Regions from separate parts of the Paenibacillus sp. Marseille-Q9583 genome, predicted to be linked through region 3. Evidence: riboswitches for the same ligand, from Rfam matches in the RefSeq annotation. Region 3 holds a riboswitch; each other region holds the start of a gene.

Region 1 (5,569 bases), on a different contig from region 3:
TCAGTCTGATATCCTCGGTAGTGAAGTTACTCGAACTACATATGCGGAGACGACTGCGCTGGGAGCGGCACTTTTGGCTGGATTAACCTCAGGAGTCTGGACAAGAGAACAGTTAGAAAGCTTTAACAAAGCTGAGAGGGTCTTTTCACCTGTAATGGGTATAGAAGAGCGTGAACGACGTTACAACGCCTGGAAAGACGCTGTAGCGCGTACCATGGGCTGGGAAAAACATGAAAGATATCAGTGATCAGGGAGATGCATATGTCTATGTTTAATGGAACAGAATCTGATCTACCGAGTGGACTATCTAAGCCTGCACTTCGAGCACTTCATGGTGCTGGGTATACACAGATTCACCACATCAGTAAGCTCACTGAGTCAGAGCTTCTGCAGCTCCATGGGATGGGACCAAAAGGGATTGATGTACTACGGCGTGCGCTCACTGAAAAGGGGTTATCCTTTGCCATCCAGTCCTAAAGAACAGATCAACCTAAAAAGCGGCAAGCTAAGGATAATCCTTGGCCTGCCGCTTTTTAGGTTGTAACGCTTAATATTCAATAACAAATGCAACGTTTTGCCATCCAGCGCCCACTGTCCAGAACAGAACTTTATCTCCGCGTTCGATCTTTCCGGTAGTAATAGCTTTGTGTAGAGCGATAAACGGGCTACTGGTTGAGGTGTACCCGAATTCATCACCTATGTAAACCGCAACCTCACGATCAATACCCACTTTTTCACAAACATCAACGATATTAGGCAGTGAAAGCTGTGAGAAACAGGCCGCTTTAATAGATTCAGGCGCTATGTTGTTATCAGATAGAAGCGTGCGAATCGATTCAGAAGCAGCATCTACGCAAATGGAATCATCAAATGGAATGAATTTCACATTGAATTCTCCAGCCGCGACGCCTTTTCTACCCAGATTAGCCAAGCCTTCGGCCGGGAACATGGAGTTGCCGTAAACGCATGTGTTTGTTTGATAGACAGAATCAATGAAGCCTACCGCATTATCATCGCGCACAAGAAGGACTGCCGCAGCTGCATCACCGAAGTTAGCATAATAGACAGGATCATTCTTATCTGCATGAGGTGCTACATAATCGGATCCGATGACCAAAGCGCGTTTAATTCTAGGATTGGCTTGCATTTGACGGCTCACCTGTTCTACGGAAGCAGTCATACCTGCACAGTTAGCGTTGCTATCTATACAAATTGTATGGGATGCGCCGTTAATTAAACGGTGAATCATTAAAGAGTTAGTAGGAAAGATATATTCAGGAGTTTGACTTGCATAGGCAATAAGATCGATATCAGCGCCAGTGAGACCATTTTTATCCAACACATTACTGGCAGCCTCAAAAGCCATCGTAAGAGAATTTTCTTCCTCATTCTTAATGCTATAGCGCGTATCACGACCTAAAGTGGTCAGTAGACCTCGGATATCAATACCCTTTTCGTCAAAATGCTTAATAAAAAAGTCGTTACCAACTTTATTACTAGGATGATAGATATCAATGTCTTGAATACGAATTCCGGTCATATGAATGAATCCTCCTGAAAAACTCTATAGTTTTTTAGTTATAAGAATAATTAAGCTGTAACGGTGGAAATGATCTCGATGTTATCTAGTCCTGCTTTACGACCCAGACGAGCAAGCTGCATTTTAAGAATTGGGTTATTTTCAAGGGTTAGATTTACTTTTACAAATCCATCATTCTTAAACATTACGAAGCAACCTTCCAAAAGAGGCACAACATCAGGTGCGGTTACGTTTAGCTTTCTGCAGTCGATTTGTAATTCATAGTCTGCTGGAGTGATAGGATTAATAGTTTGTTGATAAGCTTGGATAGATTTCAGACCATCTTCTTCAGAAAATGTTCCTTCCAGCTCAATATTGATCACTTTTTTAGTAGTGTCTGTCTTTAAAATAAACTGTCCCACGTTAACATCTCTCCCGATATTTTAATTTACTGAAAATAGTTACTTTATCTCTTCAATCGTTTCGAGAAGAATATTAAAAGCGGTGATGATTCTAGGTGCCCCTATAGCGGGTACTAAGTGTAATAGAATACCTTTGAGTTGTTCTACAGTAACTCCCACACGAAGAGCCATGACATAATGAACACCCAATTGATCAAACTGACCCATCGAAATCAGGGCAGAAATAACTGCGATTTCCTTCCAGTCAGCTTCGATTGTGTTGCGTTGAAAAATATCGCCGTATGCATTCCCCATAATAAATTCAGCTAAATCGGGGAAATGTTCTTTAATCGGAGCCAGTGCTTTAGCTCCGTAGTCTCCTGAGAGATTCGTGAAGTGGTTAAGACCACTGTTTACATTGTCTTTCATAAGTGACCTCCTAATTTAGGTTCAAAGTACGGTGAGCAGTCGGAGGGACCTCATCACGGTCTGTTAACAGTTCAATGACGGCAACACGGTTGATGGCAACAGCGTCCTTGATAGCTGTTTCGAACTCCTCCGCTGTCTCACATTTGTAACCCGTAGCACCTAGTGATTCTGCGAATTTCACAGCGTCCATAGGGACTTCGTAGATAGTTCCGTCAATACGTCCTGTAGTTTTTTCCATACCTTTTAGAGCCATATCTAGCTGTTTATTATTCACAACAATGAATATGACAGGAATATCCTTGCAGACAGCAGCGTTAATCTCTGCGCCTAGCATCATAAAGCAGCCATCTCCTGTAATGCAGAAGATCGTTTCTTCTGGAGCAGCAACCTTTGCACCAATCGCCATCCCAATGGAATTACCCATGCAAGCAAAGTAAGCATCGAAAACAAAACTGCCCGGTTTTTTAACCTTGTACCATTTCGCAGCATGGAAACCGTGACTACCATCATCAACAAAGACTGTGCTGTTATAAGGAATCAAATCACTCATCGTACTCAAGACCGATGCAAGTGAAAGGTTTGGTAAAATCGGAGGCTCTTCGGTATAATCAGAATTTGTCGGTGCTTCGCGTTTTGTGATGTTGTTCGTGTCAATATTATTGAGATAGTAAACTAGATTGTCGCGTAGATCTCCAGTCACTGGAATCGTTTTAGAGAACAATATTTTTCCGACAAAAGTCGGATCGCTATCAAACTGAATTAATGTTGCAGGATGATTTTCCCTTTTAAGATTACAAATAGTCATATCACTTAAACGTGAGCCAAGAACGATAAATAGATCACTTTGATTCAGCAAGTCATCCCCATGGGTACAACCGCCTACTCCAATTGGACCATGATAGAGTGGATGATCCCAAGCTATAGCCCCTTTACCACCTGGAGATGTAACTACAGGAATATTAAATGTTTCCGCTAATTGAATTAGCTCACTATGTGCTCCAGAGCGGTTAACGCCTTTACCCGCGATAATTATTGGATTCTTAGAGTTATTTATAGCATCAAGTACTCGGTCGATATTAGCATGGCTAACCAGTGATTCGCGTTCAGGGATTACAATATTACATTCCTCTAGCAATTCCGTTTGTACATCAAAGGGAATACAAAGGTGAACTGGACCACGATTACCGCTCAAGGCAATGGATATGGCATGATTAAAGATTGTGTTAAAGTGATCTCCACGTTCAATAAGCTTGCTATATAAGGTGGCAGGTCTAAACATATCAGCTAAATCAGCTAGAAAAGAGGTAGAGTCCTGACATTGGGGAATTCCAAGCTCTTTAATAGATTGATGGCCAGTAATAAATAGGACAGGTAGGTTGTTAGCCTTAGCATGTGCTGCTGCAGTTAATAGGTTTGTTCCACCAGGACCTGAAGTACCAAAAGCTACACCTAGTTTTCCAGTTTTAAGCGCATACCCGGCTGCTTCGAAGCCGGAACTGGACTCATGTCTCCCAGGAATAAATTCAATACCGTAATCTACCATTTTAAGAACAATAGGACAAATGGATTTCCCGATAATACCAAAGGAATGGGTAACACCTAGGTTCCGTAGTGCTTCCGACATGTAATCTGCGACTGTCTTCAAAAAATACACCTCACAAGTTGATTGTTATTTTAAAATCAAACATTAGAAAACCTGTGCTCTGAATTAGGGCACAGGTTGGTGGCATAAATCGCCATAGAGACTGAACAATTGTTCAGTCGTCTTGGTTTTCTGCAACCTGGCAGTCATGGCCTCTGATATAAATGAGGCTGTAGATCCATGGTTTTGCGTCATCCTCTTTCGAAGATTTTGCCAATATTAATTTTAAAATTTATAAGAAGAATTTTCCTTTACAATATATTCCTAGAGAACCTTTGTCAATATATTTTCGCAAATTAACTCGAATTTTGACGAAAGTCTTGTCCAACCTATGAAATAATAGATATAAAAAAACTCCCCCTAAGTCAAAACTTAGAAGGAGTTTTTGGACTTGTTTATATGATTTGCAAATGACTTAAAACTTGAAAATATGGATAGTCTTCTGTAGATTAAATACAGCCTGTGTCATTTTCTCCGTTTCTTCAGCGACGGACTGCAGGGCATTAATTTGTTCATTCATAGCGGCGGATACTTCCTCGGTGCCGGCAGCGGTTTGCTGTGTGATTGCAGAGATATTCTCTATTGCACTTGAGATTTTCAAGGCACTTTCTAACATCAGATCACTTTCAGCAGAGAAGGAAGAGATTTGCTCGGTAATATACTGCACACTTTGCACAATTTGAGCAAAGATATGAGCAGATTGAGTGATCATCTCATTCTGTACCTGTACGACTTCTTCGTTGATAGCGATATTGTCAATCGCTTGTTTGATATCAGTTTCGATGCTCCGAACTAAGCCAAAGACTTCCTTCGTTGAAGCTGTTGATTCCTCGGCAAGTTTACGAACCTCCTGTGCGACTACAGCAAAACCTCGACCATGCTCTCCTGCACGTGCAGCTTCGATGGAGGCATTCAGCGATAAGAGGTTGGTCTGCTCAGCGATCTCTGTGATGGTTTTTGTAATCATCGTAATTCCGCGAGCATTATGAGACAGGGCTTCGATAGTATCAGCTACTTTTTGAGTAGCCTGGATGTTTTTGCGCATGCCTTCAGCTTGAGTATCAACGGACTGCCGTCCTTGTTCAACTAGTTCTAATGTATGTATTGAACGTCTGTTCATTTCTTTCGTTGAATTCGTATAATTGGATACTTTATTCTCAATATCTTTAATGGATTCTGTCATTTCAGCGATATCCGTAGATATTTCATTTGCACCAAGAGCTAGCTCGTTAGACGAAGAGGCTACCTGTGCCATGACAATTTTCAAATTCTGATTCTTATCTTCGATTCCACGGCTTGCATCCATAACTTGACGAGTGATTTGTGATGCTTCTGTCAAAATCTTTTTGAGCTTGTCAATCATAGTATTAAAGGAACGACTTACGTCCCCCATAGACCCGTTCTCGTCGGCTCTACTAGTAAAATCCCCTTTTGAAATACTATGAGATACATTCGCGATGTCATCAAAAGAAGATGTAAGCGTTCTCTCGATAAAGCGGGCCACGGGGAAAGTTAGAGCAGCAAGAACTACGATCAGAACAATACCCAAAATAATGTTGCCTAAGATCATAAAAGTAA
Region 2 (5,569 bases), on a different contig from region 3:
TGCGCGACATGCGCTTGCGCTCCACGTTCTTGCCATCCTCCGGCGCGGCTTTGCTCGCTGCCGGCTTCGCTGGCTCCGGCTTGGCTTGCGCCGCCGGAGCTACCGGTGCAGCGGCCTGTGGCGCTGCTGCACCATGACCCGACACATCGGCCTGACCAATCCGGCCGATAGGATCACGGGCGCTAACATCGCCGAGGTCGATGCCGCGCTCCCGTGCCAGCTTGCGTGCGCCCGGCGATGCCAGTGCAGCGGGGCTTTCGCCACCCGCTACAGCGACTTCGGGCGCTGCTACAGGTGCGGCTGCTGCGCTGCCGCTTGCCGGTGCCGCTTCAGGCGCTATGCTCTCAGCGGTCCGCGGTGTACTGCCGCTAGCGGCTCCAATGATGCCGATGGCTTCGCCAACGGCTACGTTCTCGCCCGCTTGACGTAGGATGGAGGAGATGACACCCTCCACCTCCGCACTAATTTCCAAATTCACTTTGTCCGTCTCTAACTCAGCAAGCACATCACCTTGACCTACCGTGTCGCCTTCTTTAACCAGCCATTTGTAGATGGTTCCTTCGGATATAGATTCTCCCAGATCGGGTACTAAGATTTCTGACACAGGCCGTTACCTCCCCAAACATAATGGTTTACGCTATTGTGATACCGTCCTCTTAAGAGGATGGTACAGCTGTTTGTACTTGTGAATTTGCTTTTAGGGCCTCTGAAACAATTCTACGCTGTTCAAAGCTATGAACATCTGCATAACCACTCGCAGGACTGGAACGTTCAGGACGTCCGATATATCTCACGCTAGTGTTTTGCGGTGCGATGGCCCGTAACCGAGGTTCGGTATAGCTCCATCCGCCCATATTCTTCGGCTCTTCTTGCACCCAGACAATTTCCTGAAGGGATGTGAAGGAGCTTAAGTGAGCACTCAGTTCATGTTCTGGGAACGGATAGAGTTGCTCTAGGCGCAGTACATGTAGCCATGACCAATCTTTGTCTGAAGCAGCTTCTAGCTCTGTTTGGATGTCGATAGCTACTTTACCGCTGCAGACTACTAGACGTTTGATCTCACCTGGTTTCTGGCCTAGCAGGGGCTCTGCTAACACAGGCTGGAATTGTCCGGAGGCGAGCTCAGTTCCGGCAGATGTGCTACGCGGATTACGAATGAGACTCTTCGGCGTCATAATCACCAGTGGTTTAGCGTCTTCCTGTCCACATAAAGCAGCTTGGCGTCGCAAGACATGGAAATATTGAGAAGCAGTGGTCAAGTTAGCAACGGTCCAGTTCTCTTCCGCGGATAACTGTAGGAAGCGTTCCAATCTACCACTGGAATGCTCAGGTCCCTGTCCCTCATAGCCATGCGGTAACATGACGACGAGATTGCTGCGCTGCGTCCATTTCGCACGTCCAGCGGCAATGAACTGATCAAATATAACCTGACCTGCATTGGCGAAGTCGCCATATTGTGCTTCCCAGATGACGAAGGTTTCTGGTGCGAACACATTATAACCATACTCAAAGCCTAGCACAGAAGCTTCAGATAGCGGACTGTTATATACGCCAAAGGAAGCGCGAGAATTACTTAGCTGATGAAGCGGAGAGAATAACTCTCCTGTCTTGCTGTCGTGCAGCACTAGATGGCGGTGTGCGAAGGTGCCGCGCTGTGCATCCTGACCGCTAAGTCGAATTGGCGTTCCATCCTTCAGGATGGTTGCAAAGGCGAGGGACTCAGCGAGTGCCCAGTCGACCTTTTCACCCTCATTCAGCGCGTCCTTGCGACGCTGCAGAATTCGCTCCAGTTTCGGATAGACTTGGAATCCATCAGGTACGCTCAGTAGCTCACGATTAATCTCTTGCAGACTGGAGATCGGTACGGCTGTAGTGCCTGCCGCTGAGCGATCTGTTTGAAGAGGAAGGAAGGCTTTTGGTTCTTTTTTCTTGTGATTGCCTTCCTTCATACTATCGTACGCACGTTGCAATACGCCTTCTGTTTCAACGTGCATCTTTTGTACATCTTCAGCTGTAAGGATTTTTTCACGCTGTAGCCGCTCCGCATACACCTTGTAAACGGTTGGATGATTGCGTACCTTACCGTACACGATAGGTTGTGTAGTTTCAGGATCATCCATTTCGTTATGTCCATGACGACGATAGCCGATGAGATCAATAACGAAATCCTTTTTGAATTGATTGCGATATGCACTAGCTAAACGAACGGCTGATATACAGGCCTCAGGATCATCAGCATTGACATGGATAATTGGAATTTCATATCCTTTGGCGATGTCACTCGCATAATGCGTTGAACGGGAGTCTTCGCTTTCTGTCGTAAAGCCGATCCGGTTATTAACAATGATATGGATCGTCCCGCCATTCTGATAACCTTGAAGTTTGCCAATATTAAGTGTTTCTGCAACAATCCCTTCACCTGGAAAAGCAGCATCGCCATGCATCAGTACCGCCATAGCTTTACTGGTATCAATCTTCGGCAATCCGGCTGTGCTCCGATCTTCTTGAGCAGCACGAGTGAAGCCTTCCACGACAGGATTGACGAATTCCAAGTGACTTGGATTATTCGCTAGTGTTATTCTTGTGCGTACGGTTTCTCCTTCGCGGACAGCACGATCTGCACCGAGATGGTATTTCACATCACCCGTCCAGCCATAGTTAATGCCTGTAGAGCCTTCGGAAGGGAAAAGCTCCTTGTTTGGAGAATGATGAAACTCTGAAAATATAATGTCATAAGGTTTACCCAAAATATGTGCAAGAACGTTGAGGCGACCACGATGCGCCATGCCCATCAGAATATGCTCTGCGCCGTCATGCGCAGCAGCGCGTACGATTTCATCCAGCATCGGTACGAGAGCGTCATTGCCTTCCAAACTGAAACGCTTCTGACCCACAAAGGTTTTGTGGAGGAAGGTTTCGAATTGCTCTACTTGGATCAGGCGGTTTAGCAGCTCTTTACGTTCTGCATTATTTAAAGGCGCTGGTGAGCTTGTGGATTCTGCCTGTCTGTTCAACCATTTCAGTTCTTGTTCTTCATGCACATGCCCGAATTCATAGGCGATTGTCTTGGTGTAAGCCTGACGCATACGCTGAACTGCATCCCATCCGGTATGCACATCATTCGGCGCATTCTCCCAAATGAGCGTGGCAGGTAGTGCGATCAGATCCTCACGAGTCAGCTCATAGGTCTCGAGTTCAAGATATTTAGCCATGGGATTGTGATCGCGCTCAAGCGGATCAATATCAGCGGCCATATGGCCATATATACGAATATTAGCGATTAGCTTGGAAGCTCTTACTGCCTTTCTAAGCCATTCGGTGTCTCCCGAAATGCGAGGCTGTGGAGCCGGTTCGCTATCCGGTGTTAGGGGTGGGGGACCCGAATTTGTAAAAAGCTCGCGATAATTATTCTCTACGGTGGAAGGATCTTTCACAAACTGTTCATATCTTTCTTGAATGTAGCCTAAATTGGGTCCGTAATACTTACTCCAAATGGATTCGTTATAGGGCTCTTTGGCTGCCATGAATACATCCTCCTTAACGGATGAACTCCATACGTGACATTTTGTGTCAACGCTTACTGGAGCTGTGATGATTGCGGTTTCATTTCTCATCTTATTGTGCTACTTTCCACACGTGTAATCAATTCATTCTTTCGTCCAATACGTTCGCAAAATGGTATGGGTTAGCTTGTTCTAATGAAAAGAACGCTGTTTCTTCTCATTACCCATTCCTAAGGCCCACTAAAATGATTCTAATATCCTTATTTTTAACTAATAGGGAAGGAAGTATTATTATATTGGCTTAATTAATTTTATGAATGGGACGAGTATCGTGTTAATAGGACAAGATATCGCACAAAAGCGCTTCTATTTTTTGTTTTTTAATGGAAAAACTAATCAGAAATCGACACACTTTTCCACTTTAGTATAGTATAATGTTATTGCAGTTAGCGATTTTCATATATTTCAAAGTAGATCCTTTCGCGTAAAGGGTCCAGTAAAAGGTAAACCTGCCGAAAGGCAGGGGCACAAAGTCGCGGGTCTAAGGTAGAAATACTATGACAGCCGGATTGCCTGGGGACGTAAAATCTTAGGAGGAGATTTTTTGGACAAGTCCAACCAGGGAAGCAACAGAGAACAGCAGGTCATTGATCTAGACGTTGAGTGGGTACATTTATTATTAGCAGCTAAGAAGGCTGGCATAAAGGCAGATGAAATTCGTCGATTCTTTCATGAGAAGACAGTGCAAGCCGTGCAGTAATACATTTAGTGCGTTATATTTTGAAAAGGGGCCCAGCGATAACTCGCTGGGCCCCTTTTCGGTATAAAGCAAAATGTAAGTTTCACAACGAATATGATCATTGATTCTGCTAGAATTCAAACGCCTCCGCAGTCCATGTTAGGAGGGTGAAGGCGCTTATGTTTAATAGTATGAGTAGAAGAGGATCTTATCAGGTCAGGTGGAATATTAATCCTTCTGATCAAGGCGCCATTTCTGGTAGTCCAGAAACTCCTTGAATTCGCGTTTGCTTATGCCTGAGGCCATAGCTTCCTGCACCAATCGGAACCATTCCGAATCTAAAGGTGACTCCTCAGCATCATTAGGTTCTCCATAGAGCAAAGCGTGGATGGATACCTGAAGCGCATCGGCGATCTTTTCGATAAACTGGATTGAAGGATTGGATTGGATGTTTCTCTCCACATTGCTAAGATACGACTTAGCAACATCCGCTCTGTCCGCAAGCTCAGATAGGGAGAATCCCTTTTCTAGGCGGAGATGCTGGATACGTTGGCCCATATTTTGTGGCACTATGCTGACGCCCCTCCGTAATTTTTGTTATTAGTATAGCAAATATCAATAAATTCGACAAAGTTTATTGTAAAAAGAAGAGCAGCATCTACTTATCCGCTTTCCGGAATAAGAATCTGCTGCTCTTCGAATGGAAGACTTATTAGATTATTTAGCGGATCCAGCAGTTTGCTTACCTACGAAATCCCAAGTCAGTGTTAATGAATCTTTTTGGAAGTAGTTCTGCTCTTGGCCGTTATCAACAAATTCGAATTGAACGGTGAAGCTATCATTTGTGCCGGCCTTAATTCCAGATGCTTCGCTAGTTCCCCAGATTGCATCAAGTCCAGTGTTTTTTACGAGATCCGGTGTCTGAGTCTTCAAATCGGCCAGGGTAGTTTCCCAAACTACTTTCTCTTCACTACCAGGTAAGATGCCGCTTTTATCTTTATTCACCAGGAATTTAACCTTGATGGATTTTGCCAAATCGTTAGCGCCGTTGTTACCACCTACATCATTAATAGAGGTAGCTGTTTTGAGGAGAATCGAACCGATATCAAGTGTACCGTCATTTTTTAGTTTGAAGTCTCTTTTGATCGTATCGCCTGGCTTCAAATCCTTCAAATCAACGATAACAGAAGGATCTGAGTTCAAATCCAGTGTACCTGCTGCAAATGTAGCGCTGCTTTGTGCAGTGTCACTAAAGTAAGCGAAGGTTCCTCCACCAATCAATGATAAACCCAGTGCTGCTGATGCTACGCCAAGACCCAATGTTTTT
Region 3 (5,569 bases):
GTTGTCCAACGACTCACGTTCAAAGCAATTTCTAAAGGTACTTGAAAGCCCTCAAGGTGAACCAGAATCCATGGTACAACGTGTCTGGAGACAGCTGGAGGAAGCGGGGATGGCAGAATCATCTTATCTGGCCACCGGCCGCGGCCAAGTAGAAATGATACAAAGCCAACTGGGAAGTCATGTGCCAATTATCGTTGAACCGGAGCGTCGGGATACTTTTCCGGCTATCGCCTTAACAGCTACCTATCTTTATTCAGTGGCAGGTGTTTCTCCAGCAGAGACGGTAGCAATATTGCCTGTTGACCCTTATGTAGAAGCATCCTTTTTCGATACCATAGCTATGCTTGAGGGGATCATGCTGGAAAGTGGAGCAAATCTGGCACTAATGGGTGTTGTTCCTGAACATGCCTCAGAGAAATACGGATATATTATTCCTACCACCGAAGAGGCGGGGGGAAATGGTTTTATGAAGGTGAGTCACTTTCAAGAGAAACCAGACCGTATACAAGCAGAACAGCTCATCGAGCAAAATGCATTGTGGAATTGTGGAGTGTTTGCCTTCCGCTTAGGGTACTTGTTAGATATTTTGCAGCGTAAAGGGTTGCCTTTAGGATATGAAGAATTGCAGAAGCAGTATAAGCTATTGTCTTCCATCAGCTTTGATTATGAAGTGGTGGAGAAAGAAGAACATATTGTAGTACAGCCGTATGATGGATTCTGGAAGGATCTTGGAACGTGGAATACGCTGACAGAGGAAATGAGCAGCAAGCATGTAGGAAAAGGTTTTGTAACGGCGGATTCTGAGGGGACTTGCTTGATTAATGAGCTGGATATTCCGATTACGGTAATTGGTGCGAAGGATCTGATCATTGCGGCTAGCCCGGATGGGATTCTAGTTACCCATAAAGCTGAGAGCCCACGGATTAAAGAAGTGCTGAAGACCTTTGAACAAAGACCGATGTACGAGGAACGCCGCTGGGGTCATTACAAAGTTATTGATTATGTGAAATATGATGAAGGCAATGAAGTGCTGACCAAACGGATTTTTATATCTGAGGGGAATAATATCAGCTATCAATTACATCGCAAGCGTAGTGAAATATGGACAATCGTCAGCGGAGAAGCAAGTATTGTGCTGAATGAGAAAAAACATAATGTGAAGGCTGGGGACGTGGTACGTATACCGGAAGGAACGAAACACGCGATCCTTGCTTTGACGGATGTCGAGTTTATAGAGGTACAGACGGGTTCTGAATTAGTAGAAGAAGATAACATTCGTATTACTTTAGACTGGAATGATATAGAACTACAACAATTCATTTCATAGGTCTAACCTATCTATTTAACCAATCCAAAATTTCTTGAAACAGGTAAATTGACTCAATTATCAAAAAAAGTCATAAAAACACTAAATATATCATTAATTGTCGTCGATACTTACGGTAAGAGAGATTATTTCTCTTAAATTGAAAAGGCAAACCTATCGAAAGGTAGGGACGCAAAGCTATAGGGCCTTCGAAAGAGTGGCAGCCTGGCTACCGAAAGGGAGATTATTTTGAAAGCTTACCGTACGTATCGATTATTTGGCGCATTTCTGTCACTCGTCTTGTTTCTGACTGCACTTCCGCTTACTGTTGGAATTTCGCCGTCTGTTGTCATAGCTGCTTCAAATTCTGGAACGCCAGTTACCCCAGGAGCCTCACCTGAAGCCGTAAAGCTGCTTAACTATTTTTACTCAATTTCAGGAAAAGGTATTATTGCTGGCCAACACGACTATTTAGAAAGTCCAGATGAAATTAACAATATGCTGAAGGGAACCAGCGGACAATATGCGGCTCTTCATGGTTATGAACTGGGCGCGATCAGCGGTCAGTCAGACGGAACGATGGCCTGGCAGCGTCAAAATGTGGTGAACAGCGCCATCAACTGGAATAAAGCGGGCGGGATTGTAGCTATGACTTTTCATGCTAACCTGCCGGGCACCTCTTATGACTGGGATAATGTGAAAAAAACACTTAGTCAGAATGAGTTCAATAGTTACGTTACACCGGGTACCAAGCAATATAACAGTCTGATCGCTGAACTTGATAAGGTGGCAGTCTCTTTAAAAAGCTTGCGCGATGCCAATGTTCCGGTGCTTTGGAGACCCTATCATGAAATGAACGGAAACTGGTTCTGGTGGGGGAAGAAAAATAACTTTTCTAAACTTTGGAATATTATGTATGACCGTTTTGTTAACGTTCATAAATTAAATAATTTGTTATGGGTATGGAGTCCGAATGCTCCGAATGTTTGGTCAGATCCTTATGCGTTAACTTATCCAGGAGCAGATAAAGTAGATATTCTGGCAGCAGATATATACGAAAATGATTACCAGCAAAAATACTATGACAGCTTGTTGACTCTAGCCGCTGGCAAACCGATTGCGATCGGGGAGAATGGTGAAATGCCAAATCTGGAGAAGCTTCAGCAAACACAAAGTAAATGGACGTATATGATGAGCTGGGGAAAAATGCTTTACGAGAATAACAGTACAGATACAATCAAAACATTTATGAATAGCAACTATACCCTGACTAGAGATAAATTAAATGATAGCTTGGCACCCACGCCTAGCGCAGCACCAGTGCCGGCACCTCCCGAAGAAGAGGGTGAGGCAGCAATTCCTCTTGCGAAGGGGCTTGCAGGTGAATATTATAACAACATCCAGCTGTCGGGAGCAGCAGCTCTTACTAGAACTGATGCAATTATCGATTTCAATTGGCGGCAAGGATCGCCGGATGCCACCCTCGGGATTGATCGTTTCTCCATACGTTGGAGCGGTAAAATTAAGCCATTATATGATGAGCAATATACATTTTACACTACCTCAGATGATGGCATCCGAGTGTGGGTGAATGGGCAATCCGTGATTGATAGTTGGACTAAGCAAAGTGGTACTGAGCGTAAGGGGAATATAACGCTGAAGGCTGGCCAGCTATACGATATCAAGGTGGAGTATTACGAGAATGAAGGCGATGCGAGAGTCCGCTTGATGTGGGAAAGTGCTAGTCAAGCTAAAGAGACAGTTCCAGCAAGTGCCCTTTTTCTTCCGGATGTCTCCTGATTGATGAAAATTAAAGGTCGATCCTTAGTGGCTCTGCGTTATTGTTGCAGAGCTACTAAGCTATAGTCCTCATTAGGTCAGAAGACGATTGTCCGATAACAGGTATGTTTATTTAGCACCTGTGGAGGCAGTACAGCTACCGAAAGGAGGATTTATTTGCGTAAATATTATAAGCAAAACAGATTGTTGTTTACTATATTACCGGTGTTTATTATTTTTTCCTTGCTGCCTTGGGGAGAGGTTAAGAGTCTTCCGAAGGCTATGAGTGTTTCTTCCTCTCTTCCTCCGGCTATACCAAGCAATCCATCAGCTTCTGAAGAAGCCAAGCAACTGCTGAGTAATTTGGTGAATCTACGTGGCAAAGGAATCCTGTCTGGCCAGCATGATTATCTAGAAAGTCCAGATGAACTGGTTCATAAGCTGAAGAATACATCGGGACAAAATGCCGTTCTACATGGTTATGAATTGGGGGCAATTAATAATCAACCCAAAGGGACGATCGCAGAACAGCGACAAGCTGTTTTAGACAGTGCAATTGAGTGGCATCAAGAGGGTGGCATTGTAGCCATGACATTCCATCAGAGTTTGCCGGGGACTTCTCCGGAATGGTCCAATGTAAACAGAAGTCTCAGTCAAGAGAAGTTTAATGCTTATGTTACGCCTGGGACGGCTCAGTATAAGAGTCTAATCTCTGATCTAGACGAGATCGCGGGCTATTTGGGACAACTGCGTGATGCCGGAGTTCCAGTCTTATGGCGACCATACCATGAAATGAACGGCGGTTGGTTTTGGTGGGGGAAAAAGGACAATTTTTCAGCGCTTTGGAATATTGTCTATGATCGTTTTGTAAACACACACAAGCTAAATAATCTACTGTGGGTGTGGAATCCAAATGCGCCGAATGAATGGGCAGATCCTTATGCTGCATATTACCCCGCTTCGGATAAAGTCGATGTTCTGGCTGCGGATATCTACAATAACGATTATAAGCAGTCCTACTATGAGGATCTGCTCACACTGGGCGAAGGTAAACCTATCGGAATCGGGGAGAGTGGACAGCTGCCGAACCCGGATGTATTAACTGAGAAACAAAATAAATGGGTCTATATGATGACTTGGGGAAAATTACTAACAGAAAATAATACGCTACAGTCAATTAAAAGCTTTATGAATGACTCGTTTATAGTATCGAGAGAGGATTACGTTCTCACAACAGGAGGCCCTTCGATAGCACCGGTAATCCCGGTAACCCTAGCGGGTTTAACTGGAGAATACTATAACAATACTGATTTAGAGGGAGAAGCGGTACTTATCCGCGATGATCGTAAGATTGATTTTAATTGGCATGGCGGGTCACCTGCACAGGAGATAGATGAAGATCATTTTTCTGTTCGCTGGAAAGGGAAGCTCAAACCCAAATTCAGTGAAAAATATACGATTTCGGCATCCTCTGATGATGGAGTCCGTGTCTGGATTGACGGAAAGCTGATCATCGATAATTGGAAAAATCAAAGTGCAACCCTTCATAAAGGAAGTATCCCGCTCACAGCCGGAACACTTTATGATATCCAAATTGAATATTATGAGAATGAAGGAGATGCTAATCTTCGCTTGCTGTGGGAGAGTTCCAGCCAGAAGCAGCAGGTGATTCCACAAGGGGCATTGTTCCTTCCTTAATCTAATGAAATGATAGGGCTAGACATTCCGGAAGAAAGAGAGGACCTATGGATGGGAATAACGAGGAGAATATCTAATAGAAAAAATAGGATAACTGCAAACAAACCATTACTGTTATTACTGAAATTCACCGCATTAACCGTCTTGTTTCTGTTGTCTGTCTCTGTTTTCGGAACGAATAAGACGAACGATTATAAGGTAGGTGCCAATATACCAAGATTAGCTACAGGAAGTGATGTTGCAGCAGAAATACCGGATGGTACTGTGATCTGGAATCTGGGACAACATGATGGCTCAACAGCTGAGTTCGCTGCGAGTGGCACTTCTGGCAGTAAGAAGGTATTTAATGTTCCTTCTTCAGCGCTCAAATCATCGGCTCTTCAGAGCTTGCCTGCAGGCTTGAATGGAAAGACCCAGCCGGAATTAACGATCACCTATCAGCTAAATAAGATCCCGGAGAATGGGGTCTTATTTAGCGTAGGAATTCTGGATGCTTATAAATCCGTGCCACAAATGAGTGTGTTTTCCAATCATCAATTGTCAGGGATCATTCAAATTGCGGGCGTATCGGGCACAGAAAGTGAATATAGCTTTCAAAAATCCTATGAATTATACATTCCCAAGGAGCAATTGAAGCTGGGAACGAACGAATTGAAGCTGCAAACGGTTCGATGTTTATATTGCAGTGACAAAGAAGACGAATATTCCTGGTGGACTTGGGATAATCTCCGTTTAGAATCTCTTAACGCTCCAATTTCCGAGCCTATTCATGGCAGCTATACACTG
Region 4 (5,569 bases), on a different contig from region 3:
TCGTTCCTGGATCATCACCATCGTATGGATGGTGGTGAAATTCGCCACCACCAGTACCTGTGAGCGAAGCCGCCACGAATGTTCCGTTAACCTGACCATTAATAAAATCTACATCAGCGTAGGGAGCAAGCACACTCCCCATTACATTTATTCCTGCCATATCAAGATATGTGGCTTGACTAAAGTTAAACAAAATTTTCTTGCTGTTCAATGCACCATTAGGTAGGAATGCGAAATTTTTCATTTTTACGCTTGAACCATCAATATTAATAATTGCAGTAGAGCCGGAAGGAACATTAATTGTGAATCCGTGATTAGTAGAGACGTTATCTCCTAAAACATTAAAAACATTGACCACAGGGTCTGTGCCTGTCAATGTAAGACCGCCATATTCATACTTTGTTGTTCCATTGGCTTGTATTGCTGCTAGTTCAGCTGATTTATCCTTCAAAAACTGGCCTACGGCCACAAAGTCAATCGGATTTCCCGAAGTTCTGGTTCCTCCGCTATTAATCGTTACATTACCTGCAAAACTTCCCCCGTGCACGATATTCCCGTAAACAGAGCCATTGTTGAAAGTAAGATTCCCTCCAACAACAAGTGTGTCAGTGAAGGAGATCTCAGCAGCACTTAGCCTATCACCAACGCTGTAGTTGGTTAAAGTAACATTACCTCCAGCAGCAAACCTTCCCTCCGTATCCGAAAAGGTTGTAACATCCCCTAGGATAAACACATTGTAGTTTCCTGCAATCCCGAGTGTAGTAGAACTAGCATTAACAGTCCCGGCTCCCAAAGAGGAAAGCCCACTACCTACCGTCAATATCCCCGCTAATACTAGTGCAAGCAGCGGTTTTATTCTTCTTTTCAAAAAGCACACCTCCTAAATCTATGATTTATATTTAATCAGAATAATTACCAGAAACTCTAAAGGACCTAACAACAAAAAAAGACCGCCAAAAAAGAAGTGGAATTCCCTTCTCATGGCAGTCGGACGGTCATAGCGCATTTAAGACACTTTAGACTCCTGGACTTTGCGTCCCACCCTTTCAGGCGGTTTGCTATTATCATGATAATATATGTATTGACTTGCAGATTAGAACTAGCATTTTAAGCATCCTATTAAATAATCGTCTATGACTTTTAATACTTTTGAACTAATAATAGTTTAGCGCTCCATCCCCACAATTGTCAATCAATTCCTTTTGATATTCATACGCGTAAGCAAGCACAAAAAAAGCGCCTAAAGGCGCTTCACACAAAGGTTTTCCTTCAATTTTAAAGTAACTTTATCCAACCTAATATCGATATCCATAATGGAATACTTAGAATCAAACCAAATACCATTCCACGGCGGAGACTTCCTTCTTCTTTCATCCTAATTCTCCCTTTATATAAGTCTGAAGCATTATTTTTTATTATTACAATTTTAATATATTTTATTCTTTCTAATTTAGTTGTGAATTCAATCACATTGGACTAGCTGTTTAGAAATACCATTGATTATTTTTGGAATATCGGGGTAGAATACGAATATACGTTCCCATTAGAGGTGATGAGATTTATGCATAGAGCTGAAAGCAGGGACAACATGCTGGTGAAATCTTATTTATTGCTTCCGATGATTTTATCAGCTTTCGAACGGGATTCCGCCATTCTATCTGCACATTTACGAACACCCACCCCCTATTTGGAGGTTCTTGAAACAGCCGCAGCAGTTGCTACAACAGATCTAAGAGATGTTCGTTCAGAGATGAGAAAAAGGGGAATCAAGGTTTATGAGCAGAACAGACTTAACACGGGGATAGAGGCCAAATTTATATGTCGTGGATACCATGAACGAATGCTGCTGTTAAACGACATTGTCGCTGCCCAAGCTGCCATTCATATGCGCAGATATCTCGGTCTGGATATTTCATCTTTTAAGAGCTATGAAGAGCAGTATCAGATTAAGTGAAGTAGCGAAGAAGCTGCCCCCCTCCCCCATTTAATTAGCGAACAAAAAAATAGGCCTTACCATGGGAGTTGGCAAGACCCGAGAGATTTATACCACAAAACACTGGGGGGTGTTTGGTGTCTTCAATATATACCTTGAACCTGAAAATAAGATGATGGTCACATGAAAATTACATTAAAAACTTCAATTCGTCGCTTAGGCTAGATCTGGATGCTCCCACAAGCTTAATCTACCTTTAGCCGGGATAGGAAAACTCAGCGGAAGAACATCCTCAAGCTTTCAAGCAAAACGTCCTTCACTATAGTCACCAAAATCATATTCATACCCCTTTATCCATTCCCTTAGGTCCACCTCCGGTGTAACCTCATAACACCCCGTGAGCTGACCATCCCGGCATGATCCCTAACTCTCCACGGTAGGTTATTCTCCATGACCGAGTTTCGAACTGTTTTTCACCAAGAGCAATCAACATTGCCCAAGGCTGTCGTATCGTTAAACACCGCATCATAACCATCCCTTCAATCCATCTGGAAGATACAGAAAAGCCCGGTCTCCGAATTCCCGGAATACCGCGCTGTATAAGCATTGTAAGAATGCTGGTAAAGAGAATTGAACCCCCGGCCTACGTATTACGAGTGCGAACCAGTAGTAGCATAAGGTTTTACTGGGAGTTGTTGGCTAGTAAATAGCGATATTTTTGCATATTGTTACTTCTATGGTTTTGTTGATATTTGCTTGTTATTAGAAGATTGGTTAGAAGTTTTGCTAGAAGAAAAACTGGCATCGCAATGCTCCTCGAACGCGCCTCCCCACTGGAACTATACAGAGTATTTGTGAAGTAGCTGTATTACTTAACATAAGAAAATCCAGTTCCTCGCTATAGTGAGGGAACTATTGTAATTGAACCAAAAATTGTTTTGAGGGAAGAAAACTCCATGCTATTGACAGATTCAAATTAGAACTTCCTTTAATAACCTTGGACTTAGCATCTTCTATATCCAGCTATTTAGGCTTAACTCATGAGTATTATTTCATTATTTTTTCATTTTTAATGGCTATAATGTGTCTTAAGGATGATATAACCGAAGTGGGCGATATGAAAATTAACACCACGACATTAGGAGCGACTGCCGGTGAACTGCTGGCCCAGACGCTGAAGATAGGTTATGGAATACGTTCCTTGATTTTGTTTGTGCTTTTCTGGTAATTCTAGTATTTCAGCTGATCTCGTGATAATTTCTATTTAAGTTATCCTGGTACTTTATACTACCACTAGGCCTCCACAAAGCATGACTATCGGGACTGCATAATCCAAACATATTAGGACAAGAAAGCAGGACATCATGCACATTCTTTTAGTAGAAGACGACGCTAAGCTTGGATACATGATCCAGCACAAGCTTAAGCTTGCAGGACATCTGACGCAATGGGCCCGCAATTCGGAAGAGGCGGAACTGTTGTTTTCCACTGCGGAGTTTGATCTGTATATTCTGGACTGGATGCTTCCCGGCAAAACCGGTCTTGAGTTATGCCGGCAGCAGCGGAGTCTGAATGACAACACGGCCATTCTGATGCTGACTGCACGAGGCGAGATTGAGGATCGCGTCAGCGGACTTCTGACAGGGGCGGATGATTATATGATCAAGCCCTTCGCTTTCGAAGAACTATTAGCCCGAATTACTTCCCTGGACCGCAGAAAGCAAACCCGGGGATATACCACAAAGTATGAGGTCAATGGTCTTCGGCTCAATCCCGACACGCAGGAAGCAGAGCGTGACGGCGTTCCCTTAACACTGACCAAACGCGAGTTCCAACTGCTGGAGTTTCTTGTACGCCATCCCAATGCCGTGCTCTCCAGAGAACGTATACTCAATTATGTGTGGGGCAATGAGGCTGATGTGACTCTGAATGCGGTCGATGCCGTCATCAAGCTGCTGCGAAAAAAAGTCGACGAGCCCTTCTCTGTGAGGCTGATTAGGAGTGTCCACGGAAGAGGTTATCGTTTAATAGATAACGGAGTTGACCATGATGATACCTAATACCCGCAGGCAATTAACCATCTTTTACAGTACCATGATTGGATTAATTCTACTCATCATGGCGGCTTCCTTCTATTGGGTACTGACGGATGTGATGCACAGGGATCAGAGACATAATCTGGAATCTGCCGGGCAAAAAGCATTGGATGAGTGGCTCAATAAATCGCCGCAGGCGCAGGACGCAGAGGAAATTCGTGAACAACGGCAGGCGGTCACCCACAGAATGGAATGGGAGTATCTGCAAAGCGACCAGTTCGCTGTCATAACAGACTCCTTGTGGACAATCACAGTCCAGTCACCTGCGGGAGACAACCCGCTGCTGCTGCCGTCCTATCAGCAGCAGTTGGATGCTCATAGCAATACACCATTCTTATATTTAACAAAGGATTCCGGTAACAAAAAGACGATTTATGCGGTATTGCGCAAGACGGTCGGCGACCGGAAAAATCATATTCTCCTGCTGGGTGAGGATATTACAAAGCAGGCAGACCTACTTAAGGAGATGGAAATGCTCCTCATTGCGATCACCATTATCCTGCTTGCGGCAGCTACAGTTGTAGGATATATATTGGCTGGAAAGGCCATGATTCCCATCAACCATGCGTTTACACGGCAGCAAAAATTCACGGCCTATGCCTCCCATGAGTTGAGGACACCCTTAAGCGTGCTGCAGCTGTCCGTGGATATTCTGGAGGAGGAACGCCATAAGCTACCACCGATCCATCAGGCCGTGCTTCAGGATATGAAGGAAGAAATACAGCGCATGACCCGCCTGACCGGACAGCTGCTTAAGCTGGCCAGAAATGATTCGCCTCTGCCACCTCTGAGGCAGGAAGCTTTCGATCTGCAGCACTCCCTTTCGTTCGCTGCCGCCAGAATGCAATTAGTAGCACAAGAGAAAAAGATTCAGTTGCAGCTGAACATAGGGAATCTTAAAGAAGCCTTCACCTGCATCGGGGACAGCGAACAGATTGATCAGTTGCTGTATATTCTTTTGGATAATGCCATTAAATACTCTGCGGAGGGAGGCACAGTCATACTGGGGATTACCCGGAATGACAACGGCACTGCGAATGTAATCATTCAGGATACGGGCTGCGGGATTCCCGAGGAGGATCTTCCCCACTTATTCGAACGGTTCTACCGGGTAGATCAAGCCCGCACAAGGGAACATGGCGGCACCGGACTGGGACTGGCTATCGCCTATGAGATCGTCAGCAGGCACGGCGGCAGAATCGTGGTAACCAGCACCCTCCATCAAGGAAGTACCTTCACGGTTATCCTTCCTGAAACACAACGAATCCTTAGGCAACCACTTTGAAAAATGGAGGTTTTACTATGTTTACTGAAGTCTTTAACCACATCCATCCCATTGTCGTACATTTCCCTATCGCTCTGATCATCATCGGATTTGGGCATGATTTGGTGGTGGCCCTGAAAAAACGTTCTTTGAATCCTGCAGGTGGGTTATGGATGTGGCTTCTTGCTGCAGCGGGATCCTGGGTCGCAATAGCGACCGGACCAGATGATGATGCCCGCGGTGTGACTTCATTCATAGAGCCCCACGAGATGCTCG

Evidence for each region. A riboswitch is a leader RNA that binds a small molecule or an ion and turns the genes downstream of it on or off. The one in region 3 is predicted to bind cyclic di-GMP.
Region 1: linked by a shared signal. The riboswitch ahead of ACWNM1_RS11215 (thiamine pyrophosphate-binding protein) and the one ahead of ACWNM1_RS02335 (glycosyl hydrolase) in region 3 are both predicted to bind cyclic di-GMP.
Region 2: linked by a shared signal. The riboswitch ahead of ACWNM1_RS03605 (anti-repressor SinI family protein) and the one ahead of ACWNM1_RS02335 (glycosyl hydrolase) in region 3 are both predicted to bind cyclic di-GMP.
Region 4: linked by a shared signal. The riboswitch ahead of ACWNM1_RS18335 (choice-of-anchor A family protein) and the one ahead of ACWNM1_RS02335 (glycosyl hydrolase) in region 3 are both predicted to bind cyclic di-GMP.

What each region holds. Positions count from the first base shown of each region.
Region 1 covers NZ_CDRJTB010000018.1:70,839-76,407, reverse strand. The annotation lists gene glpK (glycerol kinase GlpK) at 1-247, shown strand, start outside; gene ACWNM1_RS11235 (DNA-binding protein) at 262-477, shown strand; gene ACWNM1_RS11230 (3-oxoacyl-[acyl-carrier-protein] synthase III C-terminal domain-containing protein) at 548-1,540, opposite strand; gene ACWNM1_RS11225 (hypothetical protein) at 1,591-1,941, opposite strand; gene ACWNM1_RS11220 (carboxymuconolactone decarboxylase family protein) at 1,981-2,349, opposite strand; gene ACWNM1_RS11215 (thiamine pyrophosphate-binding protein) at 2,360-4,003, opposite strand; cyclic di-GMP riboswitch class I at 4,122-4,216, opposite strand; gene ACWNM1_RS11210 (methyl-accepting chemotaxis protein) at 4,407-5,569, opposite strand, start outside.
Region 2 covers NZ_CDRJTB010000004.1:84,882-90,450, forward strand. The annotation lists gene odhB (2-oxoglutarate dehydrogenase complex dihydrolipoyllysine-residue succinyltransferase) at 1-604, opposite strand, end outside; gene ACWNM1_RS03600 (2-oxoglutarate dehydrogenase E1 component) at 657-3,524, opposite strand; cyclic di-GMP riboswitch class I at 3,996-4,080, shown strand; gene ACWNM1_RS03605 (anti-repressor SinI family protein) at 4,108-4,263, shown strand; gene ACWNM1_RS03610 (helix-turn-helix domain-containing protein) at 4,471-4,800, opposite strand; gene ACWNM1_RS03615 (TasA family protein) at 4,960-5,569, opposite strand, start outside.
Region 3 covers NZ_CDRJTB010000002.1:119,107-124,675, forward strand. The annotation lists gene ACWNM1_RS02330 (sugar phosphate nucleotidyltransferase) at 1-1,327, shown strand, start outside; cyclic di-GMP riboswitch class I at 1,464-1,543, shown strand; gene ACWNM1_RS02335 (glycosyl hydrolase) at 1,556-3,106, shown strand; gene ACWNM1_RS02340 (glycosyl hydrolase) at 3,263-4,783, shown strand; gene ACWNM1_RS02345 (discoidin domain-containing protein) at 4,835-5,569, shown strand, end outside.
Region 4 covers NZ_CDRJTB010000041.1:63-5,631, forward strand. The annotation lists partial or broken gene ACWNM1_RS18335 (choice-of-anchor A family protein) at 1-868, opposite strand, end outside; cyclic di-GMP riboswitch class I at 980-1,070, opposite strand; gene ACWNM1_RS18340 (hypothetical protein) at 1,562-1,954, shown strand; gene ACWNM1_RS18345 (hypothetical protein) at 3,051-3,161, shown strand; gene ACWNM1_RS18350 (response regulator transcription factor) at 3,298-3,993, shown strand; gene ACWNM1_RS18355 (sensor histidine kinase) at 3,980-5,314, shown strand; gene ACWNM1_RS18360 (DUF2231 domain-containing protein) at 5,332-5,569, shown strand, end outside.